3 regions of the Shewanella sp. MR-4 genome follow, and region 1 is predicted to be linked to each of the others. Evidence: predicted binding sites of a transcription regulator. Region 1 holds the regulator's gene; each other region holds the start of a gene.

Region 1 (10,250 bases):
AAGCGCGAAAATGCCTGCTAATACATCGTCGATCATAATCCCAAAGCCACCTTCGACCTTGGCATCGAGCCAACGGATTGGCCAAGGCTTGATAATGTCAAAGAAACGAAACAGCACAAAACCAACGACTAACCAGAGCACTCCAGCAGGCGCCGCAATCATAGTGATTAACAGGCCTGCGACCTCATCCCATACAATCGCGCCATGGTCATGCACGCCCATGTCTTTAGCCGCCTTATCGCAGATATAAATCCCCGCGAACACGCACACTAAGGTCACAGCTAAATACCAAGCCAAGGGCAATTGAGCCAACAGCAAATACAGAGGAATCGCCGCCAAAGTGCCAAAGGTGCCAGGTGCCTTAGCCGCTAAACCACTGCCAAAGCCTAATGCTAAAAAATGGATTGGATTTTTAAGAGACAGGCGCGACAGCGCCTGATCTTGGGATAACAACTTCATTAAAAGTGCTCAAAACCATGATATGGCGGCGTAAACGGCTCACCATTGAGTTGCAACTTAAGTTTACTGCCCGCACAAATTTGTCCAACCCGCACAAACTTAGTCCCCGCGTGGCTCAGTGCAGTTTCTAACGCACCTTTTTGCGCCTCTGGCACGGTAAAGAGCAGCTCATAATCCTCGCCCCCCGTTAGCGCATAACCTAAGGCATGCTCTTCGCTCACGGTATCCTGCATGGCGCGGGACAACGGAATCAAGCCTACATCCACAACCGCGCCTACCTGCGATGCTTTGAGGATATGGCCAATGTCCGAAATAAAACCGTCGGATAAGTCGATGGCGCTGGATGCTAAAGACCGTAACGACTGACCCGCTAACACTCGAGGTGTTGGACGATAATGGCGATTGATTAGGAACTCTTTATGCTCCGCACGCGCATGCTGCACGCCACGGATCAAATCCAGCCCTAATGCTGAATCGCCGAGCGTACCGGTCACATAAATCCAGTCACCCGCTTTTGCACCGTGACGAGTCAATGCCTTACCCTGCGGCACTTGTCCATGCACGGTAATGTTAATGGCTCTAGGGCCGCGGGTGGTATCGCCGCCAATGAGGGCAATACCATAGTATTCAGCCGCTTCGAAGAGTCCCTCACTAAACCCACTCAGCCAGGCTTCGTTAACCTCTGGTAAGGTAAGCGCAAGCGTCATCCACGCAGGCTCTGCCCCCATGGCGGCTAAATCTGAAAGATTCACTGCTAAGGCTTTGTAACCTAAGGCTTGAGGGGGAATATCGGGGAAGAAGTGAACGTTTTCGACTAAGGTATCGCAGGAGATGGCGATCGACTTGTTTTCGGCGGGCTGCACTAGGGCGCAATCGTCGCCAATACTCAGTTTGACATCACGGCGCGTGGGGCCGCGGTGATTGAAATAACATTCAATAAGTTGGAATTCTTTCACTGTACAGTTTGGCGCGACTCACATCGGCCACCTTTGTTAGCAATGAAAAACGGTATCCTAAGATACCGTTTGTCCTTATTACTTACGTGCAACCAGTTTGTCGAGTAATCCATTAACAAACTTATGGCTTTCATCCGCACCGAAAGCTTTAGCCAGTTCAATCGCCTCGTTAATCGCGACTTTAAATGGCACATCTTTACGGAAAGTCAGCTCATAGGCAGCTAAGCGAACTATGGCCTTCTCCACTGGCGACACCTCATCAATGGGGCGGTCCAAGTGTGGAATGAACAACTCATCCAGTTGGGTTTTCTTAGTTGCTACGCCTGCAAATAGCTCACGAAAATAAGCTACGTCTACACCATCGAGACTCTGTTCAGTTAAAAACTCATGCTCGACATCGGCAATATTATTCCCGCTTAGTTGCCATGAATAGATGGCTTGTACGGCTAAACGGCGGGCCTTGCGGCGCTCAGAAGGCTTCATTATTTTTCCTACTATTACAACTGTTGTTCTAGCTGCTGCAGAACATTGACCATTTCTAGCAAGCTAAGTGCAGCTTCGCCGCCCTTGTTACCCGCTTTAGTACCTGAACGCTCAATGGCTTGTTCAATGGTATCTGTAGTCAATACACCGAAAGCAACGGGCAGATCGAACTCTAATGCGATTTGAGCTAGACCTTTGTTACATTCACCTGCAACAAAATCGAAATGAGGGGTACCACCACGGATCACAGCACCGAGTGCGATGATACCGTCAAACTTACCACTTGCGGCAACACGACGTGCAGCCAGCGGTAACTCAACCGCACCAGGTACACGGACGACAGTGATGTTTTCGTCACTGACTTGGCCAAAACGTTTCAGCGTGTCAAGTGCACCTTCAAGCAGGCTCTCAACTAAAAAGCTGTTAAAACGCGAAATTACAATCGCAACTTTGGCATTCTTCGCTTCGATATTACCTTGAACTACGTTCATTTTCTTACCTAATTTAGCTAAAGCACCCGGCTCTGGGCGAAAAGTGGCGACATGATATCACAGTCAATCGCCCACAGCCCTATGCAAATTATACAAATAATTAATTTTACCTTAGTACAACGTCAGACAGGCTTAGCCCGTTACTCCGCCACGTACTCGGTCACTTCAAGACCAAAACCTGAGAGTGAATGATAACGCTTAGGCGAACTTAAGAGTCGCATTTTAGTTACCCCAAGGCTGGCCAGAATTTGTGAGCCTACACCTACACGGCGCGAAGTGCCTTGCCATTTTGCAGAGGCTGGCGCTTGACCTTGATCTTCAGCTTCAAAGGCTTTGACTTTAGAGAGGATTTCACAAGGATGCTCTTGATTGCCCAGCAACACCAACACACCACCTTCGGCAGAAATGCGTTCCATAGCTTTTTCAAGCGGCCAGCTGCGCTGCTGATCGCGCTCTGAGTGGAGTAAATCGTTGAAGGTATTTTGTAAGTGTACGCGCACTAAACAATCTGGCTTCACCTCGCCCTTCACTAAGGCAAAGTGTAGTTGATTGTCGATAGTGTCCCTAAAGGTCACCATGTCGAACTCGCCAAAGCGGGTCGGCAGTTTACATTTAGCTTCGCGCACGACTGTGGTTTCTTTGGTGTTGCGGTATTCGATAAGCGCCGCAATAGTGCCGATTTTAATCCCATGTAATTCAGAGAAAATCTCTAAATCAGGGCGACGAGCCATAGTGCCGTCTTCATTGAGGATCTCAACAATCACCCCCGATGGCTCAAGCCCTGCTAAACGGGCTAAATCACAACCCGCTTCAGTGTGACCTGCGCGGGTTAACACGCCGCCGTCCTGCGCCATTAATGGGAAGATATGACCCGGCTGAACTAAATCCGATGCCTTGGCATCTTTAGCCACGGCTGCTTTTACCGTTACGGCGCGATCGTGGGCCGAAATCCCAGTGGTTACGCCTTCTGCCGCTTCAATCGATACCGTAAAGTTAGTCGAGAACTGCGCATTGTTATTAGTCACCATCAAGGGCAGGTTTAACTGCTGGCAACGGGCTTTAGTCATCGTTTGACAGATGAGTCCACGACCGTATTTCGCCATAAAGTTAATCGCTTCAGGCGTGACCAGCTCGGCCGCCATAATCAGGTCGCCTTCGTTTTCTCTGTCTTCGTCATCCATCAAAATAACCATTTTGCCTTGACGAATATCCTCGATGATCTCTTCTATACTGTGCAGCGCCATTGTAGGACCTTTATGATTTTACTGTTGTTATGAAATTCTATACCTAAGTGAGCTAAGTGCCAGTGCCCTAACGCACAAAGCCAGCACGGGCTAACATTTCCATGGTCACCCCGCCGCCTTGGGTTTCTTTAGTATCAAAGCGCATTAAACGCTCTAAATAGCGGGCGATTAAATCCACTTCAATATTTACCTTATCGCCGGCTTTCAAATCTACCAACGTGGTTTCACCCGCTGTATGGGGCACTATGGTTAATCGGAAACGGTGTCCATCGACTTCGTTTACCGTCAGGCTCACGCCATCGATGGTGATAGAACCTTTATGAGCAATATACCGAGCCAGCTCCGCAGGCGCCGCTAACCAAAATTCGATTGCTTGACCACGAGCAAGACGCTGCTCTACGGTGGCAATGCCATCCACATGGCCGCTGACCATATGCCCGCCGAGGCGAGTTGTCGGGGTAACGGCTTTTTCAAGATTAACCTTAGTGCCGACTTTATAGTTAGCAAAGCCTGTGAGACTGACAGTTTCAGCCGACACATCCGCCACATAGCCATCGGCTAATTGCTGAACCACAGTCAAACACACACCATTGGTGGCGATACTGTCGCCTAAACGCACATCGCTTAAATCCAGTTTGCCACTGGCGACCGTCAAACGAATATCATCGCCTTTACGTTCAAGCTTTCGCAGCGTGCCAACGGCCTCAATAATCCCAGTAAACATGGTTAACTCACTTATTCGCTAAAGATGGATTGGATGTAAGCCTCAAGGTGAAACGCGTATCCGCGCCCACTTTACGCTCATCGACCAGTTTGAGGGTCGGAATATCGGCCATCATTTGATAATCGGGTAATTCGAGTAGATTACGTCCCTGTGCGCCAAGGATTTTCATCGCTTGATACAACACTAATTCATCGGCTAATCCGTCACCGATAAAGGCGCCGGCTAAGGTCGCGCCCGCTTCGATAAGCACCTGATTACAGCTTTTGCCTAAATAGCTTAAGAGTGCAGGCAGCGAGATTCGACCATCAATCGCCGGTAATTGAAGACAAGTCACATGGGCGGGCAACTGCGCCATAAAGGCTGGCGAGTAAGGCTCAGTTGAGACTAATAACATCGGCGATTCAATCGCAAGCAAGGCTGCCGTAATCGGCATCCGGCAACGACTGTCTAATATCACCCGCAGCGGTTGTAAAATCTGCGCTTCACTCAATTGTGAGCTAAGACTGCCAAGCTCTGAGTAACGCACATTAAGCGAAGGGTCATCGGCCAGCACAGTGTCAATCCCCGTCACTAGCGCGCAGGCGCGTAAACGTAAGCGCTGCACATCGCGGCGAGCTTCGGGGCCTGTGATCCATTTGGACACACCGTTTGATAACGCGGTTTTACCATCTAGGCTCGCGGCAAGCTTTACCGTCACCCAAGGTAGGCCTGATTCCATGCGCTTCATAAAACCAAGATTTAAAGCGTAAGCTTCGTCGCGGTGCAAACCGACATCCACTTGAATGCCCGCATCGCGCAGCATTTGAATACCGCGACCACCGACCTGCGGATTGGGATCTTCAACCGCCACCACGACTCGTTTTACACCAATATTAATCAGTGCCAAGGCACACGGCGGTGTGCGGCCATAATGGCTGCAAGGTTCTAAGGTGACATAGGCGGTCGCGCCACGGGCAAGCTCGCCAGCCATCCGCAGTGCATGCACCTCAGCATGTGGCTCGCCAGCTTTTTGATGATAACCCTCACCGACAATCTGATTATCTTTTACGATAACGCAGCCCACACTGGGATTGGGGCGAGTGGTATAAAATCCTTTGCGAGCCAGTTGTATGGCTCGGCTCATCATCTGGTTATCGAGTTCTGACCAATTCATATAAACCCTATGAAATCTTGAGGAAGCGTGCCCGAATGCGGCGCATAACGAGGCGCTAACCTAAGCACTAACTTAAGATAACCCACATTACTTTTGCAGTTTCGCAATCGCCTCACCAAATTCGGAGACGTCTTCAAAGGCGCGATAAACCGAGGCAAAACGAATATAGGCAACTTTATCTAGGCTCATTAACTGTTCCATCATCAAGTTACCTATCATCTCGGATGGCACTTCGCGCTCGCCAGTAGCCCTAAGTGTTGACTTGATTTTACTTAAGGCCTGCTCGATTTCATCCATAGACACAGGGCGCTTTTCGACCGCGCGTAACATACCTGCTTGCAGCTTTTCTTCATCGAAGGGTTGGCGCGTGCCATCGCGTTTAATCACCCGTGGCATCACTAATTCAGCCCCTTCGAAGGTAGTAAATCTTTCGTGGCATTCGGTGCATTCTCGGCGACGACGCACTTGATGGCCTTCCGCCACTAATCGGGAATCGATCACTTTAGTATCTGTCGCGCTGCAAAATGGACAATGCATTGAGCCTCCTGCCGTGAATGGAATAAAGCCTGTGGCTTTCGCTGTTTCTCGCTTAAACCGAGCGGGTTTAAGTCTAAGATTTTAGCAATAAAAATGGCCGCTTAATGCGGCCATGGGATTTTATCCTATTTATCGGCTGAGGTTAACCACCTAAGAGTAACACCCTAAGCAGTTGTGAACTCAGCCTTCATATTCAGATAAATTAACGAATTAACCGTAAACAGGGAAACGGGCGCACAGTGCCAATACTTGGCCTTTTACGCGCTCGATGACTGCTGGGTTGTGGGCATCGTCGAGGATGTCACAGATCCAACCGGTTAACTCTTTCGCTTCAGCTTCTTTAAAGCCGCGGCGAGTGATCGCAGGCGTACCAATACGCACACCAGAGGTCACGAATGGAGAACGTGGATCGTTAGGCACAGAGTTTTTGTTTACTGTGATGTTCGCGCTACCTAAAGCGGCATCGGCTTCTTTACCCGTCAGGTCGCGACCGATTAAGTCCACCAGCATTAAGTGGTTGTCAGTACCGCCAGAAACGATCTTGTAACCGCGCTCTAAGAACACTTCAACCATAGCTTTAGCGTTCTTAACCACTTGTTGTTGGTAAGCTTTGAACTCTGGCTCTAAAGCTTCTTTGAAGGCTACCGCTTTACCTGCGATAACGTGCATCAAAGGACCGCCTTGACCGCCTGGGAATACCGCAGAGTTCAGCTTTTTGTATAAATCTTCATCATCGGCTGCAGACAGAATGATACCGCCACGAGGACCGGCTAAGGTCTTGTGAGTGGTTGAGGTCACAACGTGCGCGTGTGGCACAGGGTTTGGATACACACCAGCGGCGATAAGACCCGCAACGTGCGCCATGTCGACAAACAGGTAAGCACCGATTTTGTCTGCGATTTCGCGCATTCTTGCCCAGTCAACGATGCCTGAGTAAGCAGAGAAACCACCGATCATCATCTTAGGCTTATGTTCAACTGCCAGACGTTCCATTTCGTCGTAGTCGATTTTGCCTGATTCATCGATGCCGTAAGGAATGATGTTGTACAGTCTACCGGAGAAGTTTACAGGTGAACCGTGGGTCAAGTGACCACCGTGAGCGAGGTTCATACCTAAAACGGTATCGCCTGGTTTTAACAATGCCATGTAAACGGCGCTGTTTGCTTGAGAACCTGAGTGAGGTTGCACGTTTGCGTAAGTCGCACCAAACAGTTGTTTTGCACGCTCAATTGCTAAGGTTTCAACTACGTCCACATACTCACAACCACCGTAGTAACGCTTGCCAGGATAACCTTCGGCGTACTTGTTGGTTAATTGTGAACCTTGCGCTTGCATCACGCGTGGACTGGTGTAGTTTTCAGAAGCAATCAGCTCAATATGCTCTTCTTGACGCAGAGTTTCGTTCTGAATTGCGTTGAACAGTTCCGGATCATAATCTGCGATATTCATATCTTTTTTCAGCATTGCTTACTCCAGCTGCCAATTCTTGTAGGTAGGGTTGCGCGGTATTCTACTCGTAACGAGCCGACAATCCCAGTCTCTGAAACATGAAAATCCTACAGTTTTACCTTGAACTCGCCTCAATGCCGAGTTGAGTTCGGCGCGCAATCGAGTAGAATTAGCCGCATCATTAGTCACTTAAGATGCAGAAAAATGGCTCAGTTTGTTTACAGCATGCTGCGGGTGGGCAAGGTTGTTCCTCCTAAGAAGCAGATCCTTAAAGACATTTCCTTAAGCTTTTTCCCCGGCGCTAAGATCGGTGTGTTAGGTCTTAACGGTTCAGGTAAATCCACCCTACTGCGCATCATGGCCGGTATCGATACCGAAATTGAGGGTGAAGCGCGCCCAATGCCAGGGCTGAAGATTGGTTACCTGCCACAGGAACCGAAACTCGACCCGACGCAAACCGTGCGTGAAGCGATTGAAGAAGCGGTTTCTGAAGCCAAAAATGCCCTCAAACGCTTAGACGAAGTCTATGCAGCCTACGCCGATCCCGATGCGGACTTCGACGCACTTGCCAAAGAGCAAGGCGAACTCGAAGCCATCATCCAAGCGCAGGACGCCCACAATCTGGACAACATCCTTGAGCGTGCGGCGAATGCCCTGCGTCTGCCAGATTGGGATGAAAAGATTGAAGTCTTATCGGGTGGTGAGCGCCGCCGTGTGGCAATTTGCCGTCTGCTGCTGGAAAAGCCAGAGATGCTGCTGCTCGACGAACCCACCAACCACTTGGATGCCGAATCAGTCGCTTGGCTCGAGCACTTCCTGCAGGAATACTCGGGCACCGTTGTGGCGATTACCCACGACCGTTACTTCCTCGACAATGCTGCTGGCTGGATTTTAGAACTTGACCGTGGTGAGGGTATCCCATGGGAAGGCAACTACTCTTCATGGCTTGAGCAAAAAGATGCCCGCTTGAAGCAGGAATCTGCCGCAGAAAGCGCGCGTCAAAAGACCATTGCGAAAGAATTAGAATGGGTTCGCCAAGGTGCAAAAGGCCGTCAGTCTAAGGGCAAAGCCCGTATGGCGCGCTTCGAAGAGCTGAACACCACTGATTACCAAAAACGTAACGAAACCAACGAGCTGTTTATTCCGCCCGGACCGCGTTTAGGTGACAAAGTCATCGAAGTGAAGAACTTAACCAAGTCCTACGGTGACCGCGTTCTGATCGATAACCTGTCATTCTCCATTCCTAAGGGCGCAATCGTCGGTATTATCGGTGCCAACGGTGCGGGTAAATCGACCCTGTTCCGCATGTTGTCTGGCAGCGAGCAGCCTGATAGCGGTACCATTGAGCTGGGTGAAACCGTGCAACTGGCATCGGTTGAACAGTTCCGTGACTCGATGAATGACAAGAACACCATTTGGCAAGAAATTTCCGGTGGTCAAGACATCATGCGTATCAACAACATGGAAATCCCAAGCCGCGCCTATGTGGGCCGTTTCAACTTCCGTGGTGCGGATCAGCAAAAGGTGATTGGCACGCTGTCGGGCGGTGAGCGCAACCGTGTTCACTTAGCTAAACTGCTGCAGGCTGGCGGTAACGTACTTCTCCTCGACGAACCTACCAACGACTTAGACGTTGAAACCCTGCGCGCACTGGAAGAAGCGATTCTCGAATTCCCAGGTTGCGCTATGGTGATCTCGCACGACCGTTGGTTCTTAGACCGTATCGCGACCCATATTCTGGATTATCGCGACGAAGGCCAAGTGAACTTCTACGAAGGTAACTACACCGAATACTCGGCGTGGTTGAAGAACACCTATGGTGCCGATGTGGTTGAGCCACACCGCTTAAAATACAAGCGTATGACCAAGTAAGCGCCATGCGTTTATAGGTACATAAAAAGCCCCGCAATTGCGGGGCTTTTCTTTTATGCACAAAAGGTTATGCCGACTAATCCTGCTCCTGAATCGCTTTCACATCACCATCGCGGTCAATCACATCGACCGGAAAGTAACGTACGCGCACGGTCGCCGGTTTTACTTGCCCCGTCTGTGTCAACTCACTCTCCAGTAGCCGTACAAAGCTGGCATCTGGTTTTTTAATGCCGCCAACGGTGACCCGCACTATCCATTGACTGGCTTGTTCTTCAATCCCCACTTTAATCAACCGCATATTGGGGAACTTGAGTAGCTGCTCACTCACAATCCGAGTCACTTTGCTCTCATACAACTGTCTTGCAACCACATTATGCAGATTCACACTGAGGGCAATAACTAAAATAACCAACAAGATCAATGTAATAAAGTTACGTTTCAACAACTCCCACAGTGAGCTTTTTTGCCAAAAATAAAATCCGTGGAAACCGTTCAACCACAGCACCACGGAGGACACAAATTGGATGGCGACTATGTTGGTAAACGTCAGTAAGAAGGCGCCTCGGGCGAGTTCAAAATTGCCATGGCCGAGCAATATCGCCGAGGCACACAGGGGCGGCACTAATGCGGTAGCAATCGCCACCCCCACAAAGGAAGTACTTAACCGCGGCGAAATGGTCGCATAGGCGCCAGCCGCACCACCCGCAAACGCGACCATCAAATCGAGAAAGTTAGGCGCCGTTCTTGCCATGATCTCCGGCGTGATAGGAATATCGGAATGCAGAAAGCCAATTAAAAAGGCGGTGAAATAAACCAGAATACTCCCCACAATCAAACTTTTAATGGCATGGCGGACTAAGAGTTTTTCCCCTTCGACCAGCC
Region 2 (10,250 bases), 990 kb from region 1:
AGGTACGCGTGTCGGTAATACCGCAGGAATTTGTTCAGTGCCGTCGTAGTTTGGCACATAGTCAACGGTTTCTTTTTCAAGATCGGCGAGGAGCTGGTGCGCTAACTTATCCATACGGATTTCGGTATAACGCATTGCCGCTGCGGAGTCACCGTCAACCGAACCGAAGTTTCCTTGACCATCGACTAAGGTGTAACGCAGAGAGAAAGGCTGAGCCATACGTACGATTGTATCGTAAACCGCTGAATCACCATGGGGGTGATATTTACCGATCACGTCACCAACCACACGGGCAGACTTTTTGTACGGCTTGTTCCAATCGTTCTTCAATTCACTCATGGCAAACAGCACGCGGCGATGCACAGGCTTGAGGCCATCACGCACGTCTGGTAATGCACGTCCCACGATGACGCTCATGGCGTAATCAAGGTACGAATTCTTTAGTTCGTCTTCGATATTAATTGGCGAAATAGATGATGCCAGATCAGTCATAAACTGCTCGTTCCCCTGAAAATTAGCCGACAACGCATAATCCGTATCATTGAGCGGCCCAAAAACGTGATTTGGCATTCTAACACAGTTATTTAATGTCGCCAGACCTATCCTTCGTGAATTGCGAAGGATGTGGCTTAATAGATGAAAACACTGTCAATTTGGCCTATTAAACTCAATAAAATCCGTCGTTAACGGTTAAATTGAGGCCAACACTTGATTAATCTCTGAGCAGAAAAACCGCTCTGCATCACAAAGTGTCGAAGAATTAATGATAATTGTTGAAATTTCACTCAACCACAAAGACTTAGAATCAGCCAATACTGTGTTTATCCCCCATTGTCGTTATAATGGCCGCACAATGACAGCCGCTATAGGTAATAGCATGCAACAGAGTACCAACGTAGACCCGCAGGAAATCGCAAAGTTTGAACGTATGGCCGAAACCTGGTGGGATCTTAACGGCGAGTTTAAGCCGCTGCATCTATTAAATCCCCTGCGCCTTAACTATATCGATCAAACGGCAGGCGGGATTTTTGGTAAGAAAGTGCTAGACGTCGGCTGCGGCGGCGGCATTTTATCCGAAAGCATGGCGCGCATCGGCGCGGTCGTTGACGGCCTCGATATGGGTGAAGAACCATTAGAAGTCGCGCGTTTACATGCATTGGAAACTGGCGTGAGCATCAACTATGTCAAAAACACTGCCGAGGCCCATCGAGAAGATCACCGCGAATACTACGATGTGGTGACTTGTATGGAGATGCTCGAGCATGTGCCAGATCCGCAATCGGTCATTCAAGCCTGCTGCGATATGGTTAAACCCGGCGGTTTTGTGTTTTTCTCAACCATCAACCGTAATATTAAGTCTTTTGTCGAGACCATTATCGGCGCCGAGTACCTATTAAAGATGCTGCCAATTGGCACCCATGACCATAATAAGTTCATCAAGCCATCGGAACTCATGGCCTTAGTCGATAACACCGATCTTCTCTGCAAAGATGCACTTGGGATCACCTATAACCCACTGACGGGGATCTTTAAGTACACCCCAAAGGTCGATGTTAACTATATGATTGCGACGCAAAAGGTAGATTAAGATGAGCTTAGCTGAGGTTAAAGGGGTCTTATTCGACCTTGACGGTACCCTTGCCGATACCGCGCCGGATCTGGTTCAGGCCCTTAACCTCAGTTTGTCTGATGTCGGTATCGCGGCAAAACCTTTAGCTGACATGCGTAGCGCCGCCTCCCATGGCAGCTTTGCCTTAGTCGATGCGGCGATTCCCGGCGCTGATGACGCACTGCGCACTCAAGTACAGCAAGGACTCCTCGCCCACTATCAAAGGATCAATGGCGACCATTGCCAGTTGTTTGATGGTATCGCTCCCCTGCTCGATTGGCTCGAGTTATGCCGCGTGCCGTTTGGAGTGATCACCAATAAACCCGCCCGCTTTACTCGCCCTCTATTGCATAAGCTGAAGCTCAGCTCGCGTATGCCAGTGATGATCAGTGGCGATTCGACTCGTTTCCCTAAGCCCCATACCGCACCTATGCTATTGGGCGCGCAGCAGCTGCAGTGCCATCCACAGCAAATCCTCTATCTAGGGGATGCGGAGCGGGATTTACTCGCGGCTCAAGCGGCGGGCATGCTCGGCGGTGTGGCCTTGTGGGGATATTTGAGTGAAGCCGATACGCCCGATGCATGGCCTGCCTATGCGCAGTTTAACTCGCCATCGAGTTTGCATTCGGCCTTAAGCCAAGCATTGGCCAAATAGCAGTAACGGATTGACCAAGGTTAACGGCCCAACCGAATCCCATTAACGGCGAAAAAATGCGCCCTTCGCTGGTAATGCAATTTAGGCTAAGGGTCAATCCTTGCGATCGCGATCGCTGCTTATTTTAGCGATCGATCACACAGTGAAATTTGCGCAAAAAAACGTCATCAATGTCGCACGCTAATCTCAATTTGAGCTTCAGGGTTAGTCATCACTAACGCTTTTCATTATCCTCAAGATATCCACAAGATACCCCCTGAATTGAGACTTGCAAATAGCGTCAAACCTCACTATCTTGTATCTCAGATTATTTAAAACACCATATCTTGTGTATAGGTAGCAATCAGACACACTAGAAGTTCCCCGTTAAATCGACTATCTCCTGCATAGTCAGCAGTATTAAGGGTTTTCAGGTTGATTGTTTTACAAGGAAACGTACGGTGACTTAGTTCACCTGAACAGATATCAGAACCAAGGCCTCTCTTCAATGAATAGCAATATGACAGTCACAAAACGCTGTGGTGCACGTGAGACAATCGATCTCGACAAAATACACCGCGTAATTACTTGGGCAGCCAAGGGATTAAAAAACGTTTCTGTTTCTGAAGTTGAACTTCGCACGCATTTACAGTTTTTCGACGGGATCCCAACCGAAGCTATCCACGAAACGATCATCAAATCTGCGGCGGATTTAATTTCCCCAGAATCACCGGATTATCAGTTTCTGGCTGCGCGCTTAGCCGTATTCCATTTACGTAAGAAGGCCTTTGGTCAGTTCGAGCCGCCAAAGTTATACGACCATGTGACTAAACTGGTCGAGCTTGGCAAGTATGATATGCATATTCTGCAGGATTACACCCGCGAAGAACTCGATATCATGGATACCTATATCGACCATTGGCGCGATATGAACTTCTCCTACGCGGCGGTAAAACAGCTCGAAGGTAAGTATCTGGTACAAAACCGTGTCACCCACGAGATCTATGAGAGCGCCCAGTTCCTCTATATTCTGGTGGCGGCCTGCTTGTTTGCCCGTTATCCAAAAGAAACGCGCCTACAATACGTTAAAGATTTTTACGACGCGGTATCGACCTTTAAGATTTCTCTGCCCACGCCAATCATGGCGGGTGTACGTACGCCAACGCGTCAATTCAGTTCATGTGTTCTGATTGAGTGTGGCGACAGCTTAGATTCTATCAACGCGACCGCCTCTTCTATCGTGAAGTATGTCAGCCAACGCGCGGGTATCGGTATCAACGCCGGTCGTATCCGTGCATTAGGTAGCCCAATCCGCGGCGGCGAAGCCTTCCACACTGGTTGCTTACCTTTCTACAAGTATTTCCAAACGGCGGTGAAGTCTTGCTCGCAAGGCGGCGTTCGTGGTGGTGCAGCGACCCTCTTCTACCCCATTTGGCACTTAGAAGTAGAATCGCTGCTGGTACTGAAAAACAACCGCGGTGTTGAAGATAACCGTATTCGCCACTTAGACTACGGCGTGCAGCTCAACAAGCTGATGTATCAACGTCTGATCAAAGGCGAAAACATCAGCCTGTTCAGTCCATCGGACGTGCCAGGTCTTTACGATGCCTTCTTCGAAGATCAAGACGAATTCGAACGTCTGTACCTGCAATATGAGCAAGACAGCAGCATTCGTAAGAAGACATTGAAAGCAGTCGAACTGTTTTCATTAATGATGCAAGAGCGTGCTTCAACAGGCCGTATCTACATCCAAAACGTTGACCACTGTAACACCCACAGTCCGTTCGACTCGAAAGTCGCTCCGATCAGACAATCTAACCTTTGTCTTGAAATCGCGTTGCCGACCAAGCCACTGAACAACATTGACGATCCGAACGGTGAAATCGCGCTGTGTACACTGTCAGCGTTAAACTTAGGTGCGATCAAAAACTTAGCCGAGCTTGAGCCATTAGCCGATTTAGCGGTACGTGCACTGGATAACCTGCTGGATTACCAAGATTATCCAATCAAAGCGGCTGAAATTTCATCGATGAACCGTCGTACCTTAGGTATTGGTGTTATCAACTTCGCTAACTACTTAGCGAAGAATGGCATGAAGTACTCCGATGGTAGCGCGAACAACCTGACTCACAAGACCTTTGAAGCGATTCAATTCTATCTGCTCAAGGCGTCAATGAATCTGGCAAAAGAGCAAGGTGCGTGCCCATTATTTAATGAGACCACTTACGCCCAAGGTATTTTACCTATCGATACCTACAAACGTGATTTAGATAAAATTTGCAGCGAGCCATTGCATTTAGACTGGGAAACACTGCGCCAAGACATCAAACAGCACGGTTTACGTAACTCGACCCTGTCTGCGCTGATGCCGTCTGAAACTTCATCACAGATCTCAAACGCGACTAACGGTATCGAACCGCCACGCGGTTTGATCAGTGTCAAAGCCAGTAAAGATGGCCAGTTAAAGCAAGTGGTGCCTGATTTTGATGAGCTGAAATACAACTACGAGCTGCTATGGCAAATGCCAAGCAACGAAGGTTACTTACAGCTCGTGGGTATCATGCAGAAATTCGTTGACCAAGCAATTTCGGCCAACACTAACTATGATCCCACGCGTTTCGAAGGCCGTAAGGTTCCGATGCAGACTCTGCTGAAAGACTTACTCAATGCCTATAAGTTAGGTGTAAAAACGCTGTACTACCATAACACTCGCGATGGTGCATCGGATCAACACGATGACATTACCAACATAGAGAAAGAAGATGACGGCTGTGCTGGCGGCGCCTGCAAAATCTAATCTTTAATGTTAACGGTTACGGGATCCCTTTGGGATCCCGACTTATTGGAATACTCGTACCATGACCTACTCTACTTTTTGCCAAACACCGAACGATGCCACCCGTGAACCTATGTTTTTCGGACAATCGGTTAACGTCGCTCGTTACGACCAACAAAAATATGAAGTGTTTGAAAAACTAATTGAAAAGCAGCTGTCTTTCTTCTGGCGCCCAGAGGAAGTCGACGTGAGCCGCGATAAGATCGATTACAACTCACTGCCAGATCATGAAAAGCATATTTTTATTTCGAACCTGAAATACCAAACACTGCTCGATTCTATCCAAGGTCGTTCGCCCAACGTGGCATTTCTACCGCTGGTATCGCTGCCAGAGTTAGAAACCTGGATTGAGACTTGGTCATTCTCGGAGACCATCCACTCGCGCTCATACACTCACATTATTCGCAATATCGTGAACGATCCTTCAGTGATTTTTGACGATATCGTGGTGAATCAAGAGATCCTGCGCCGCGCGACTGACATTGCCGAATATTACGATCACTTAATTAAACTCACGCAGGTTTACCACCTGTTAGGTGAAGGCACCCATGTGATCGATGGCGAGCCGATTGAAGTCAACACTCGCACGCTAAAGAAAGCGTTGTACCTGTGCATGATGTCAGTTAACGCCCTCGAAGCGATTCGCTTCTACGTCAGTTTTGCCTGCTCATTCGCATTTGCTGAGCGCAAGCTCATGGAAGGTAACGCGAAAATTATTCGTCTTATCGCCCGTGACGAAGCGCTGCACTTAAACAGTACTCAGCATATTTTAACCATTATGCAGGCCGGCAAAGACGATCCTGAAATGGGTGAAATTGCAGCAGAGTGCCAACAGGAAGCCTATAACCTGTTCCTAAAAGCCGCCGAGCAAGAAAAAGAATGGGCGAAATACCTGTTCAAAGACGGCTCGATGATCGGTCTCAACGAGCAGATCCTCTGCCAATACGTTGAGTACATCACTAACCAACGGATGAAGTCCGTTAACCTGCCACAGCCTTATGCAGAGCAGTCTAACCCACTGCCTTGGATGAAGAACTGGTTAGAGAGTGATGCAGTACAAGTGGCACCACAGGAAGTCGAAGTGTCATCTTATCTTGTCGGTCAAATCGATTCGGCCGTCGACAGTGATGAATTCCTCGATTTCGATCTCTAACGGGATTTGATTGCTTATGGCTAAATCGAACCTGCTGTTAAACAACCCCTTTGCGAAGGCGCCCATTGTGCGCCTTCAAGGGCAACCTGTGCTGCTGTTTACCGAACAGCACAATTCGTTGTTGCAAGCACTCGAAGCCAAAAAAGTGACCATTTTCTCTGAGTGCCGCAGTGGTTTTTGCGGCGCTTGCAAGACCCGTATTATTAGCGGCAGCGTCAGCTATTTAACCGAGCCTTTGGCCGAGCTTAATGCCGACGAATGTCTGCCCTGCTGCTGTATTCCTAGCGAAGATTTAGAACTCGATTTATCCCCCGAAGGTGCTGCCGTGGTGACCTATGCTTGCGGTAACACTCGCGCCCAAACCCCATCGACGCGTAAAACCGCCAATCTCAAAGCTGTGCCACAGCAAGAAGTGGTCGAAGACTAGCAGAGTCGTTTGCTACCGATTCGTATTGACGAACATCTTCCCTGCATAACACTTACTAATTAGCAAAAGACAGCATTATTACGGCTTCCCAAACGCTTTATCACTCGTCCTTGTTAGCTTGCCAAAAGATCATTATGTTATTGCTTTCCACTAACTTTTACTTTGTATTAGGTGGACCAGTTTATGCCAAGGAGAGCTATGGATAAGTTAATCGCGATCAGCTTGCTGCTTGTGTCAATGAGTGCATTTTCAAGTGCAGATAACCTCGTTGCCGAGATGAAAGATATGGATAGCAAGGTATTTGATTCATTTAATCATTGTGCCGATGAGCAACAACTCAAGCTACACGAAAGTTACTTTGCAGAGAAGGTCGAGTTTTACCATGACAACGGTGGTGTCACTTGGGATCGCCAGTCGATGATCGACAACACTAAAAACTATGCCTGCGGTAAATACACCCGCTCACTGGTTGAAGAAAGCTTTCAAGCCTATCCCATCAAGGACTTTGGTGCGATAACTGAGGGCGTACATAAATTTTGCAGCCAAGAAACAGGCAGTTGTGACGGCAAAGCCAAATTTTTAATGGTCTGGCAACACGCCAATGGCCAGTGGCAAGTCACGCGGGTGGTAAGTTATGGGCATTTACCCAACTAAGCAGATGGCCCACTCATATAGATAAGCGCTTATCTTCATATCAATCAACAAAAAAGCCTGAGTCTGACTCAGGCTTTTGTGTTAGTAATGTCTAGTCCTGAAATACGTTGACATAAAGAGGACTTCTTTATGACAACATCAATTAACTCAAGCCGTAAGCGCACACAACGAGATTACACCTTAGCCTTTAAATTAGGCGTTGTAGAGCGTGTTGAAAAAGGCGAAATGACGTACAAACAAGCCCAAGCCCATTTTGGTATTCAAGGCCGTTCAACGGTACTCGTTTGGCTTAGAAAACATGGTAGACTCGATTGGTCGAAACCTTTTCAGCATCCCCTTATGCCTAAGTCAAAAGAAACCCCTGCCGAAACTATCAAGCGCCTTGAACGTGAGTTAGCAGAAGAGAAACTGCGTAACAAAATCCTCAATGGCATGGTTGATATCATGGACAATGAATATGGAGCAGGCCTCAGAAAAAAGTACTTATCCGGTACGTCTGGCAAGCAAAAGGCAACGGAGAAATAAACCTCGCTGCCGCATGTCGTGCTGCGGGTATGTCGAGGCAAGGTATTTATCAGGCAGTTGCGCGAATGGAAAGTCGTAGAGCTGAGCTATCGGTCATCAAAGACTGGGTCCAGTACTGGCGTAAATATATGCCAAGGTTAGGGGCCCGTAAGCTCTACACGTTGATAAAATCCAGGCTGGTTGAGCACGATATTAAACTCGGGCGAGATGGGTTCTTTACCTATTTGAGAAGTGAAGGTTTACAGGTTAAACCGAAGAAAAGCTACACAAAAACCACGTTCAGCAAACACTGGATGAAGAAGCATCCTAATCTGCTGAAAGAGGAAGGACTGCATGATGCAGAGCATGTACTGGTCAGCGATATCACCTATCTTGAGTCAGACCAAGGTGTGCACTACCTGTCACTAGTCACCGATGCCAGTTCTCGTAAGATAGTCGGTCATCACGTGAGTAAAGACATGAAAGCCGAGAGTGTGGTGAAAGCGTTAAAAATGGCCATAAAAGATAAGCGCTATATCGGCAACGCAGTGCATCACTCAGACAGAGGTTTACAATACTGCTCAGCAGTTTATCAGAATGCGCTTCAGGCGAGCCAAATCCAGCCGTCAATGACGGATGGTTATGATTGCTACCAAAATGCATTAGCAGAAAGAGTGAATGGCATACTGAAGCAGGAGTTTTTACTGCACCGATGTAGGACATTTGCGGAGCTGAAGATACTTGTTAGAGAATCGATAGCAATATACAACAATATGAGACCGCATCTGAGTTTGAATATGGACTCCCCTAATCAGGTGCACAATAGAAAAGGCCAGCTACTGGAGCTGGCCTAAAAACTGTCAACCTATCTTAGGACGGGACATAAACCTCATAAAAACTACAGTCGCATGGCAAGCTCGGCGCCTTGGCGAATGGCACGTTTTGCATCGAGCTCGGCGGCCACATCAACACCGCCAATCAAGTGCACTGGAATGCCCGTTGCTTTCATCTCATCGACTAAGGTGCGGTTAGATTCTTGTCCGGCGCAAAGGATAACATTATCCACGGCCAATACTTCGGTTTGCTCGCCAACGCGGATATGCAGGCCCGCATCGTCAAACTTGTCATAGCTGACGCCGGTTTTCATCTTCACATCGTGCTGTTTTAACACTAAACGGTGGATCCAGCCGGTGGTTTTACCTAAGCCTTGGCCCATCTTAGAGGTCTTACGTTGTAACAGATAGACTTGTCTATGCTCGCTATTATCGACTTCAGGCTCAGCTAAACCGCCCGCATGCTGATATTGCTTGTCGATACCCCACTGCTTTAACCATTTTTCAGGATTAAGCGTACTCGACTCAGATTCGCAGAGGTAATGCGCCATATCAAAGCCGATACCGCCGGCACCAATCAGGGCCACTTTGTTGCCAATCGTGGCTTGGCCCGTCAGTACCTGTTGATAATCCACCACTTTGGGGCTATCAAATCCTGGTAAGCTTAACTCACGCGGGACCACGCCCGAGGCGATAACGATTTCATCAAAGGTTTCGGTTTCCAGTACCTTAGCATCTAAACGGGTATTTAAGCGCAAATCAATTTTATGCAGTTTGATTTGATTAAGGAAATAACGAATCGTCTCGTTAAACTCTTCTTTTCCTGGGATTTTACGTGCCAGGTTAAACTGACCACCCACCTCGGACTTAGCCTCAAAGAGTACCACTTCATGGCCGCGCATGGCCGCATACACCGAAAATGCCATCCCAGCGGGGCCTGCGCCCATCACAGCAATACGCTTCTTGTTACTGGTGGGTAAAAAGTTAATTTCGGTCTCATAACAGGCACGAGGGTTGACCAAGCAAGTGGCACGTTTGAGTGAGAATGTATGATCCAAACAGGCCTGATTACAGCCAATACAGGTGTTGATAAGCTCTGGCGTGTTAGCCGCCGCTTTATTCACAAACTCAGGATCGGCTAGGAACGGCCGCGCCATTGACACCATATCCGCTTGACCAGAGACAATGATTTGCTCGCCAATCTCAGGCGTATTGATGCGGTTTGTGGCAATCAGAGGCACTGAAACCGATTTTTTAAGTTTTTCTGTTACCCAAGCAAAGGCGCCGCGGGGCACGCTGGTCGCAATGGTTGGCACACGAGCCTCATGCCAGCCAATCCCAGTATTAATAATCGACACCCCAGCATGCTCAAGCCACTTGGCCAGTTGTACGACTTCGTCCCAGGTGGAACCGTTATCGACTAAGTCGAGCATGGATAAGCGGAAGATAATGATAAAGTCTTTGCCCACTTTGGCGCGAATCGCATTCACAATCTCAATCGGGAATTGCGCGCGTTTTTCAAAACTGCCTCCCCATTCATCGGTGCGCGTATTAGTTCGCGAACTGATAAATTGGTTAATCAAATACCCCTCAGAGCCCA
Region 3 (10,250 bases), 1.6 Mb from region 1:
CCCCGCCTTCATCGACCCCGCATAAACGATACCTTTATCGGATACGGCAATTTCGCGCGCATTTTCAACGTCATCAGCGAATAAACTCACATTAAAACCTTCGGCAACCGTCAGTTTATCTAAGATATTCTTGGCCATCGCCGGAACACTCACTCCAGTTAAAGCAAAAAGTGCGGCGAGAGTTATTTGCAGTTTACGAACCATATCCTTCACATCCTTATTAGTAAAAAGTGAATGACCTTAACGATTAATCACCTAACCTATCCTAGATAAGCCTTCCGTATCAAATATGATTCTCAGAACTTAAGTTTTTTATCTTAAAGCCGATAATACAATGAACAAACCTTCAGGTACTTAAGGGAGCCTATAGTGAACATTAATGGATTAAATACTACTGTAACCAGCGGCGCCTTTAAGTCCTTATCTACGGCCTATGTTTCAATCCCACCCGCCTCCCCAACTAATACGACGGCAAACGTTGAGCCTGAGTCAGACACTCAATCCAGCGTCAATATTTCAAATGCAGGCAGGCAAGCGCTTGAAAACGATCTTAGCGCAACCTTAAGGAGCGCATTTGCCGACAAGTTGCAACAGTCAAAAAGTAAGGAAACGGAAGAAGAACCCACATCGCTTATTGATGAGCAAATGAAGCGTATCAAAGAGCAGATCAAAGACTTGCAGGAAAAACTCACTAAACTGAAGGGGGACAATTCAGAGGCCGCGGCTCAACAGCGCAAGCTACTACAGGATCAAATTATGCAGCTTAGCGGTCAAATCACTACCTTGATGGAGCAAAAAGTACGTGAAGCCAAAAAATCGGCTGGTTAATTTCGAGATGAACCACAAATAATGACCAATCGATATCGCGTCTAATACTTGATTTGAATAGCAAACTAAATGGGAAAACTAAATAATAGTCGCCAGATATTTAACCCATCGCCGGTGCGATAACTGATCCCAATTCTATCTATGCCGAGGAGTTCACCGCCCAAAGGCTTAGAAAACGCTAGCGTGGCACCAATCTCATAGCTGCCGGAAACTATGGTTTCATTTTCAGCATCTTGGCTAAAATCTAGCTCGTTGAAATACCAATAACCAACCGCAAAGACTCGCGGCTGCATCTGAATGTTCAACCATTGCCAGCGCGGTGAAAGACCAATATCCACCCCCGATTGCAGCACCGCAAATTGGTCGGTTAATTTACCCACTCGCTCACTGTAACCCGCAAACCTTAGTCTCGACACCCAGACGCTGTCCTCACCCGCGAGACTAAAATCATACAAGCTACTCACACCCGAGGCTAAAATGGCCACATTTGCATCGGTATCAAAATTCGTTCCAAAACCCACATCCAGATAGGCTTCCATTCGCGTGTTTGCCGTTGCCTGCCAATGGTGCTCGATACCGGGCGTCATCGTCATAGTGCCGACTGAGGAAGGTAATTCGCCATCGGTAATATCTTTGGCTAAGTAGTCAAAAAAACCGAAGGATAAGGGTAAACGCAGCCAAGTTTGACTGCTCTCATCCTTTAAGAACTCGAAGCTCAATGGAATGCTCACCACAGTGGCATTTTGCTCGGCAGCCCGATATACCCCTGTGCCAAGATAACTGCCAAAGGCATAAACTGAGTTAGGATTATTTTGGCCGTCGACCGGCGATTCGGGGCTCATTTGAGCAAACGACTGAGGAGACTGTGCAGTTAATACCGACTGAGATGTGCTATGGCTTGCAATGGGAGTTGTCGACGCCAACAGTGGAAAGACACTCCCCATTGATAGCGCCAAACAGGAAAATATGTAAACGAGTAACCGACTAAAAGTTGTCTTCAATTTTCGCAAACAGGTCCTGATTTGCTAAGCCAAATCGGTAATCGCTTGTCTTAAAGACTAATCTTCATCCGTAAAATGATACTCAGACATCATATGGCCAAGTTCAGTGGATTTGGTCTTTAAGTAAGCTTCATTGTAACGGTTCTTACCGACTTGCAAGGGAACACGCTCAACCACTTCGATGCCAATTTCTTTCATCGCTTTGACTTTGCGAGGATTATTGGTCATTAAGCGTACATGCTTTACGCCAATTTGTTCAAGCATAGGTTGGATCATATCGTATTTACGCATGTCCGCTGGGAAACCTAATTGCTCGTTCGCCTCAACCGTATTGGCGCCTTTATCCTGCAACTCATAGGCACGGATCTTATTCAGCAGACCAATACCACGGCCTTCTTGGCGCAAATATAAGATAAATCCACTGCCGGTTTCGGCAATGTTTTGCATCGCGGTTTGCAGCTGGAAGCCACAGTCACAGCGTAAGCTGAACAAGGCATCGCCCGTAAGACATTCAGAGTGAATACGACCTAATACGGGGGCATCGCTACTTAGGGTGCCAAATGTGAGGGCAACATGCTCTTTACCGGTTTCGGTATCTTCAAAACCGTGCATGGCAAAAACGCCCCAGGGAGTGGGTAATTTTGACGTCGCGACATATTTTATCGACATGACTTAACCTTAACGACTACTCTCATTCCATGAGACGGAAGGAACATCCATAAACAAAACGATGATTGGGCTCTTCGCCTACTGAGCGCCTATTCTAAAGCGTTTTCCGTGTTCACGAAATACTTTAGTAATTTAATCAACTATAAATCTAAGCCTGCGGCGCTATCACGGGTATAGCTCAATCTGTCGAACAACCATTCAAGGCGCTGCAAAATAGGCATGTGCCTTATTTTGCAACTCAATGAATAACTTGCCAATAAAACTTAAAACTTAGCTGGCGCAAAACCTGTTACTTCGGTTAAGCCCATTTCGCGTCCTAATGCTGTCATAGGATGCACAACCACTAGGCCTTTGACTGACTTTTTCAGTTGACCCATGTCGGCTTGCTCAGCTTTGGTGAGAGCGCGGTGGAATGGCAAGTGTTGAATATCTGTGCCTTGCTTTTGTAAAAGACGCGACTGCTGCGTTTTTACACTATTGATTTGCTTAGTGACCGCCGCAATATCGCGTTTAAATTGCGCCACAATAACGGCATCGCCACGTTGCTCTGCTGCCGCCAGTTTACGACGAAACTTATCTAACTTATCGTTAAGCTGCTGCAGTTCTTGCTTTAAATTCATCATTTTACCTTAAATTACTTAAGTGAATCCCAGTCGATATGTGCACCATTTTGGGCCTGAATGTCCGGGTCACTGTGTCAAGGTGTGGGATTATAACAGCAAGTTAGCGATCCTCGTTACCGCTTTTATAAGAAACGGATCACCTGATTGCTGCTGCCACGATATGGCAAACTCGGATCGGCAAGGCTCTGCTCGAATTTACCATCCACCAGCACGTCCACATATTCCAGTACCGCACGCTGCTTATCCGTTAGCGCATCCCAGGTATAACCCGTCCACAGCCAAATATCTTTACCCGGACATTCGGTTTTCACCCGCTTTACTAACGCGAGGATCCCCTCAAGGTTAGCTGGCAAGAGTGGATCACCACCAGAGAGTGATAAGCCACGGCGTACAATACGTTCATCCTGTAGATCGGCAATTAGCTTATCTTCCATTGCCTGATCAAATAAATGCCCTGAGCGCACATCCCAAGTAGTTTGATTATAGCAACCTCGGCATTGGTGCTCACAACCTGACACAAACAGGGTTACCCGGGTGCCAGGACCGTTCACCACGTCAACGGGATAATATTGGTGATAGTTCATTGCTGCGTCCACTTTAACGCCCAGTTTAACGACGGGCTAAAAATCAAAGCACAGTCGCCACCAGTGCAACTGTGCCAGTGTAACAAAACAAACAAGGCAAAAGTGTTACAAGTGTTTGATCCTGCGTTTCACTTCTTCTTGCTTGCCATGGTTGAATGGTCTGGCGTCGGGGCTACCTAAGTAACCGCACACTCGGCGGGTAACGGACACTCGGCTTGGCTCATGGTTACCGCATTTAGGGCAAGTAAAACCTTTACTGGTACAGCTAAACTCGCCGGTAAAACCGCAGTCGTAGCATTCATCAATCGGCGTGTTAGTACCGTAGTAAGGCACGCGGCTATAACTGTAATCCCACACATTTTCGAGCGCTTCGATGTTGTGCTGCATATTCGGGTATTCGCCGTAGCAGATAAATCCGCCATTGGCGATCGCAGGATATGGCTGCTCAAAATCAATTTTATCGTAGGGATTCACCCGCTTTTCCACATCCAAGTGGAAGCTATTGGTGTAATAGCCCTTATCGGTGACCCCTGCAACCACGCCGAATTGACGCGCATCGAGCTTGCAGAAACGGCTGCAGAGGCTCTCACTCGGGGTGCTATAAAGGCTAAACCCATAACCGGTTTCGGCCTTCCATGCATCGGTAGCCGCTTTAAGGTGCGCGACAATCGCCACTGCTTTTTCACGAAGCTTGGTATCATCAAATACATGGGTTTGTGTGCCATAGAGCGCATTGATGGTTTCATGCAAACCGATATAGCCTAATGAAATCGATGCCCGACCATTTTTAAAGATTTGGGCGATATCATCATCGGCGCGCAGGCGCACACCACAGGCGCCTTCCATATACAGAATCGGTGCAACTCTGGCTTTAACGCCGTTTAATCGTTCGATGCGGGTGTCTAATGCGCGGCGGGCAAGCAGTAAACGCTCATCTAAAATGCGATAAAATTCAGCCTCATCGCCATTGGCCTCGAGGGCAACTCGGGGCAAGTTTAAGCTCACCACCCCAAGGTTATTGCGCCCTTCATGAACTAGCTCGCCATTTTCTTTATAGGAGCCTAAAAAGCTGCGACAGCCCATAGGGGTTTTAAATGAACCCGTGACCTTTTCCACTTGCTCGTAGTTCAAAATATCCGGATACATGCGCATGCTGGCGCATTTAAGAGCCATTTGTTTGACATCGTAGTTGCAATCACCAGCCTTGTGGTTAATGCCATCACGAATCGCAAACACCAGTTTAGGGAACACGGCAGTCTTACGATTTTTACCTAGGCCCGTCATACGAACTTTCAACATGGATTGCTGAATTAAACGCGACTCCCACGAAGTCCCCAGACCAAAACCAAAAGTCACAAAGGGCGTTTGTCCATTGGCGGTATGTAAGGTATTCACTTCATATTCAAGGGATTGGAAAGCGTCATGACATTCTTTTTCGGTGAGCGCCGTCGCATAGGCCTTGGCGTCTTTAATTTGCCAGTTAAGTGCCACTTGATAGTGTTTGTCATAGCTCTTCGCCACAAAAGGCGCGAGCACTTCATCAATACGATTAATCGTGGTGCCGCCATAAATATGACTGGCCACTTGGGCAATGATCTGCGCCGTTACCGCCGTAGCGGTGGAGATGGACTTTGGGGTCTCAATTTCGGCGTTGCCCATCTTAAAACCGTGGGTCAACATGCCCGCCAAATCAATCAACATGCAGTTAAACATCGGGAAAAACGGCGAATAATCGAGATCGTGGTAATGGATTTCACCAAGTTCATGGGCGGCCACCACATCCTTAGGCAGAATATGGCTCTTGGCGTAATGTTTAGCGACGATACCCGCGAGTAGATCGCGCTGGGTTGGGATCACTTTAGAGTCTTTATTGGCGTTTTCATTTAACAGCGCCGCATTGCTCTGCTCCACTAAACCACGGATTTCAAGATTGAGTTTACTGGTCGCATCGCGGCAAATATCTCTGTCATGGCGATACTCGATATATACCCGCGCCAGAGACTTGTAAGGCCCTTCCATCAGTAGGTTTTCAACCGCATCCTGTAAATGGTGGATCTCGACTTCTGCCAGATTGGCCACTCGCTCCCTCACACAAGCGGCAACCGTCGCGGCATAGTCAGCATCCTCTATCCCAACCGAGTTTGCAGCCGCTATCACTGCATCTCTTATCCTTGTTTCATCAAAAGGTGTGCGGCAACCATCCCGCTTGATCACGACTGGCATTGTTCAGTTCCTCTCCATTCCGATTAAAATTAACACTACATATAGTGTTTACATAATCAATAAACACTATATCTAGGCAATTAAGCGGCATCGCCGCCTAAAATTCCATGATCCAGATCATGATTTATGGGATGGATAAAAAGAACAAAGAAGAACTGTAGCTAAACCCAATGATCTCGGTTTTAAGCCTTGACCTTGGCCATAAAGCAAGATAGCGGACGCTAAAAATGGGAACCTATAACGGCAAAGGACCTTGGCTTAAAAGCCAAAGTCCTTTGTTTTAAAAAAATATATTGCAGCTTGTCTAAAGTTAACCCCTTGTTAACCTTAGCGCTTTGCTAAAGCAAGATAACTACTCAATTGCCCCGATGCCGACTGCTGCATTCCCATGGATGAGGCCACTTGCATGGTCGACTTAAGTCCCTGCCATAACTGCTTTTGGCTATCGCTCAGTGTGGGGTTGCTATTCAGATAATCGGTTAACTGGCCAAACACCTTGGTGGCTTTTTGTGCCAGCACAGGAGATTGCGCATCGTCCATATTCGACAGCACGTTTTTAGCATCGACTAAGGTGTTGATCATCGGACTGTTTGGCGACTTTTCCGCCAAAGACTTTAGCTCGTCGTCGATAAAATCCTGCAAAGATTGCTTGCTAGGGTTTTGGCTCGGCAAACTGATACCGTTTTGCGACAGTCGATCGACCTGTGCATCGGACAAAATGCCGTCCTTTTGCAGCCGAGACACTAGGGCTGGGATATCTGACACACTAAACTGGCCATCGGCAAAAAAGTCCTTCGACATCGCTTGGATTTTTTGCGCCCTAAGCGCGCGGGGTGACAAGGCAATGTCATCGCTCGGTTTAGTATCAGTCTTAGGTGTATCCTTGACGGATGACTTAGCCTCCGTGCTGGACTCAGTCTTACTTGTGTCTGTCTTACTCGTGCCCGTCTTCTTGCTGTTCAGGCCATAGGCATCGGCAACACTGCTACGGTTCAGATTTAAGGCATTTAAAAGAGGATTCATCGTCAATAATTCGGCATCTAACACTGTGTGATTGAGCTAAAGCAAAAAATAAGCCAATCAAACAATCACTTGCCTAAATCAATATGTAACGATGAACCATCCCTGTCGATTAACCTTTCCAAATTGCCGCTTCAATCAAGTGCGCCGCCTTAGCGACAGCCGCTTCTCCTGCGGCAATTGCCTCGTCGGCGCGGTGAAACTCCATAGTGCCGATATTAGCGACTTCAGGCACGACCAGAATATCGGGAGGATCACCCATCAAACGCGCCCGCTTATGACGCTGCTCTAAAATCCCCATCGACTGTGACATTACCGCAATCATGCCAGGGTTAGATTTAGTGCCGAGGGAAAACTTGTCGGTTAAGCTGCTGACATATTCCCGCCCTCTCGCAAACAAATCCATAAAGCCAGTTTCTTGGCGAGCGGGCATTTCATTTTCTTCCTTTGGCGCCTTATGGCTGGTCATGTTGACGGGCAATACCTGCAGCCGCCCAGAATGAAACCCATGCAAATCAACGGCAATCACTATATCGACGCCCATAGCACGGCTCACAGACACGGGCACAGGATTAACAACGGCGCCATCGACGAGCCAACGCTCCCCTTGTCGTACGGGGGCTAATATTCCCGGCATTGAGCACGAGGCGCGCACGGCTTGGCGTAAATCACCATGGCGAAACCAGATTTCTTGCCCTGAATATAAGTCCGTCGCAATCGCCGCAAAGGGTCGGTCCAAATCCTCAATATTGATATCGCCGATACGCGATTGCAGTACATCGAAGACTTTCTCACCGCCGATCAATCCCCCTTTACGCCAGCGAATGTCCATCAGTCCGAGGACATCCCAACTCGAAAAGCTGCGTACCCACTCTTCAAGCTCGGCTAAATGATTATGAGCATAGGCTGCGCCCACTAAGGCTCCTACTGAGCAACCGGCCACCTTATCGGGTTTTATCCCCATATTGGCGAGCCCATTAAGTACGCCAATATGTGCCCAGCCCTTGGCGGCTCCGCTTCCTAAGGCAATACCTATTGTCGGTTTTGTCCCTTTGCTCATACTATGTTTCCCTTAACAACTCTATGATTTGAATAAGCTAAATTCCGCCCAGAACAGTGTCAATCATTAATGGTTTATTATTCCGCATGCCTAAGCAAAGGCCTGTATCCAACACTCTTCAATCGAGCATCATACACATCCATTGCGAGAAGGCGCGCACTAAGTTTGTTAGCAAGCAAATTGTTCGGAGTAAATGGATGCTCGAAATGAAGTCTGCCATATCAGCCGTAATTTAGCGGATCCAGTAAGATAATGACCAATCAAGATAGCTGAGCATAGTGATTTAAGGCTATAATCTGCCCTCACTCAGATTTAGGGGATATACCTTTGCAGTTTACTGATTTTTCTCTGGACCAGCGTCTGTTACAAAGCTTAAAGCATATGGGGATTGCAACCCCAACCGCCATCCAGGAACAAGCACTGCCTATCGCATTGGCAGGTAAAGATTTAATGGCATCATCAAAGACTGGGTCAGGTAAGACCTTAGCGTTTTTGTTGCCAGCATTGCAAAGGGTTATCTCCACCCGCGCTTTAAGTAAGCGCGATCCTAGAGTACTGATTTTATTACCTACCCGTGAATTAGCCCATCAGGTGTATAGTCAGTTACGTTTACTGGTGGCGAACACCCAATACAAAGCCATTAGCGTATTAGGCGGTGAAAACTTTAACGATCAAGCCAAAGCACTGGCAAAAGAGCCACATTTTATCGTGGCAACGCCGGGACGCATCGCCGATCATTTAGAGCAAAAAAACCTCTTCCTCAATGGATTAGAACTGCTTGTCCTCGATGAAGCAGACCGTATGCTGGATCTGGGTTTTGCGCCGCAATTAAAAGCCATTAACGCTGCTGCCGATCATAAGCGCCGTCAAACCTTAATGTTTTCGGCCACCTTAGATCACAGTGAAATCAATGAGATTGCGGCAGCATTACTTAAAAATCCGTCGCATGTTGCGATTGGCGCAGCCCACACTGAGCATCAGGATATTACCCAGCGTATTTATCTGTGCGATCACTTAGATCACAAAGAAGCCCTGCTCACACGTCTGCTTAGCGATGAAACTCACAAGCAAGTGATTATTTTTACCGCCACCCGCGCCGACACCGAGCGCTTAGCGAGCAAACTCTCGGCGCAGGGTTTTGCCACAGCCGCCTTAAGTGGTGAGCTTAAACAAGCGGCACGTAATCAGATCATGGATCAATTTGCCCGTGGCCAGCAGCAAATTCTGGTGACTACAGATGTGGCATCCAGAGGCTTAGACTTACTCAATGTCTCCTTAGTCATTAACTTCGATATGCCCAAATTTGCCGAAGAATATGTCCATCGCATAGGTCGTACTGGACGCGCAGGCGCCAAAGGTGATGCAATCTCCCTCGTTGGTCCTAAGGATTGGGATAACTTTAAGAAAGTACAACTCTTCCTGAGAAAGACCTTTGAGATCAGCGTGATTAAGGGGCTCGAAGCTAAATTTAGTGGTTTAAAAGACAAGCCTAAAGCCGCCGCAGCTAAAGCGGTAACCAAGGCAGGAACAAAAACCAAAGCGAACGCCAAGTCAAAAACCGTTAAAGCAGCTCCCTCAAGGGATAAACGCTTTATCACTGGGGTTGATGTGGGTGATGCGCCAATGCGTAAAAAACCTGCGGCGCCATTGCTGCAGGATCATGACGACGAGCGTTAATGATTTACTCACGAGAGTCCATAGTGCAGACTCTCGATATTACGGGCGGGAATATGCTCCTGCCATATGTAAGAAATGTTGATATTTAAAGGTGTAACATGCGAATTTGTGGTGTTGAATTAAAAGGCGGCGAAGCCATTATCAGTCTGCTGAGCTACGAAGGTGAAACCTTCAACGTACCAAGCTGCCGTAAAGTGTCTTTTAGCGTCGCTCAATCAGCCTCAGCGGAAACGATCCGTGAATTTCACTTCGCTTTCCATAAGTTAATGGAAGATTATAAGGTCGATGAAATCGTCGTTATCGAGCGCGAGCAAAAAGGCAAACTGGCTGGCTCTGCCACCAGCTTTAAACTCGAAGCCGCAATTCAACTCGGCGATCTGCCGGTGACCTTGTTGTCGCCTGTTGCGATAAAGGAACAAAACAAGCGTAATCCACCTCAAGTTGATTTTGACAGCTTAGATCTCAAACGCGTCCAACAACCCGCCTTTGAGGCGGCCTACGCTCAGCAAAATCGCCGTATCTTCGGTAAAGCTTAAGCGTGTGAGCTTAGCGCAACTGTAGCGCT

What was found. The regulator NrdR, encoded in region 1, represses ribonucleotide reductase genes. The targets are predictions, from matches to a motif close to AAACACNANATNTNGTGTTT.
Region 2: a site for NrdR is predicted at 2,579-2,598, ahead of nrdA (class 1a ribonucleoside-diphosphate reductase subunit alpha). Genes of this name have one in related genera too.
Region 3: a site for NrdR is predicted at 5,959-5,978, ahead of nrdD (anaerobic ribonucleoside-triphosphate reductase). Genes of this name have one in related genera too.

Annotation. Positions count from the first base shown of each region.
Region 1 is NC_008321.1:1,282,936-1,293,185, reverse strand. It holds gene SHEWMR4_RS05755 (phosphatidylglycerophosphatase A) at 1-459, opposite strand, end outside; gene thiL (thiamine-phosphate kinase) at 459-1,415, opposite strand; gene nusB (transcription antitermination factor NusB) at 1,494-1,898, opposite strand; gene ribE (6,7-dimethyl-8-ribityllumazine synthase) at 1,913-2,389, opposite strand; gene ribBA (bifunctional 3,4-dihydroxy-2-butanone-4-phosphate synthase/GTP cyclohydrolase II) at 2,530-3,633, opposite strand; gene SHEWMR4_RS05730 (riboflavin synthase) at 3,701-4,357, opposite strand; gene ribD (bifunctional diaminohydroxyphosphoribosylaminopyrimidine deaminase/5-amino-6-(5-phosphoribosylamino)uracil reductase RibD) at 4,365-5,510, opposite strand; gene nrdR (transcriptional regulator NrdR) at 5,598-6,047, opposite strand; gene glyA (serine hydroxymethyltransferase) at 6,258-7,511, opposite strand; gene ettA (energy-dependent translational throttle protein EttA) at 7,701-9,368, shown strand; gene SHEWMR4_RS05705 (TIGR00341 family protein) at 9,445-10,250, opposite strand, start outside.
Region 2 is NC_008321.1:2,277,002-2,287,251, reverse strand. It holds gene gyrA (DNA gyrase subunit A) at 1-492, opposite strand, end outside; gene ubiG (bifunctional 2-polyprenyl-6-hydroxyphenol methylase/3-demethylubiquinol 3-O-methyltransferase UbiG) at 878-1,588, shown strand; gene SHEWMR4_RS10085 (HAD family hydrolase) at 1,590-2,264, shown strand; gene nrdA (class 1a ribonucleoside-diphosphate reductase subunit alpha) at 2,752-5,040, shown strand; gene nrdB (class Ia ribonucleoside-diphosphate reductase subunit beta) at 5,102-6,232, shown strand; gene yfaE (class I ribonucleotide reductase maintenance protein YfaE) at 6,249-6,659, shown strand; gene SHEWMR4_RS10065 (nuclear transport factor 2 family protein) at 6,858-7,313, shown strand; one part of gene SHEWMR4_RS20760 (IS3 family transposase) at 7,443-7,794, shown strand; one part of gene SHEWMR4_RS20760 (IS3 family transposase) at 7,794-8,671, shown strand; gene SHEWMR4_RS10050 (FAD-dependent oxidoreductase) at 8,716-10,250, opposite strand, start outside.
Region 3 is NC_008321.1:2,898,648-2,908,897, forward strand. It holds gene SHEWMR4_RS12810 (PQQ-dependent sugar dehydrogenase) at 1-204, opposite strand, end outside; gene SHEWMR4_RS12815 (hypothetical protein) at 370-828, shown strand; gene SHEWMR4_RS12820 (hypothetical protein) at 894-1,772, opposite strand; gene ribA (GTP cyclohydrolase II) at 1,887-2,498, opposite strand; gene SHEWMR4_RS12830 (YibL family ribosome-associated protein) at 2,762-3,118, opposite strand; gene nrdG (anaerobic ribonucleoside-triphosphate reductase-activating protein) at 3,244-3,705, opposite strand; gene nrdD (anaerobic ribonucleoside-triphosphate reductase) at 3,811-5,928, opposite strand; gene SHEWMR4_RS12845 (hypothetical protein) at 6,256-6,951, opposite strand; gene rssA (patatin-like phospholipase RssA) at 7,061-8,008, opposite strand; gene SHEWMR4_RS12855 (DEAD/DEAH box helicase) at 8,336-9,685, shown strand; gene SHEWMR4_RS12860 (DUF3010 family protein) at 9,784-10,221, shown strand.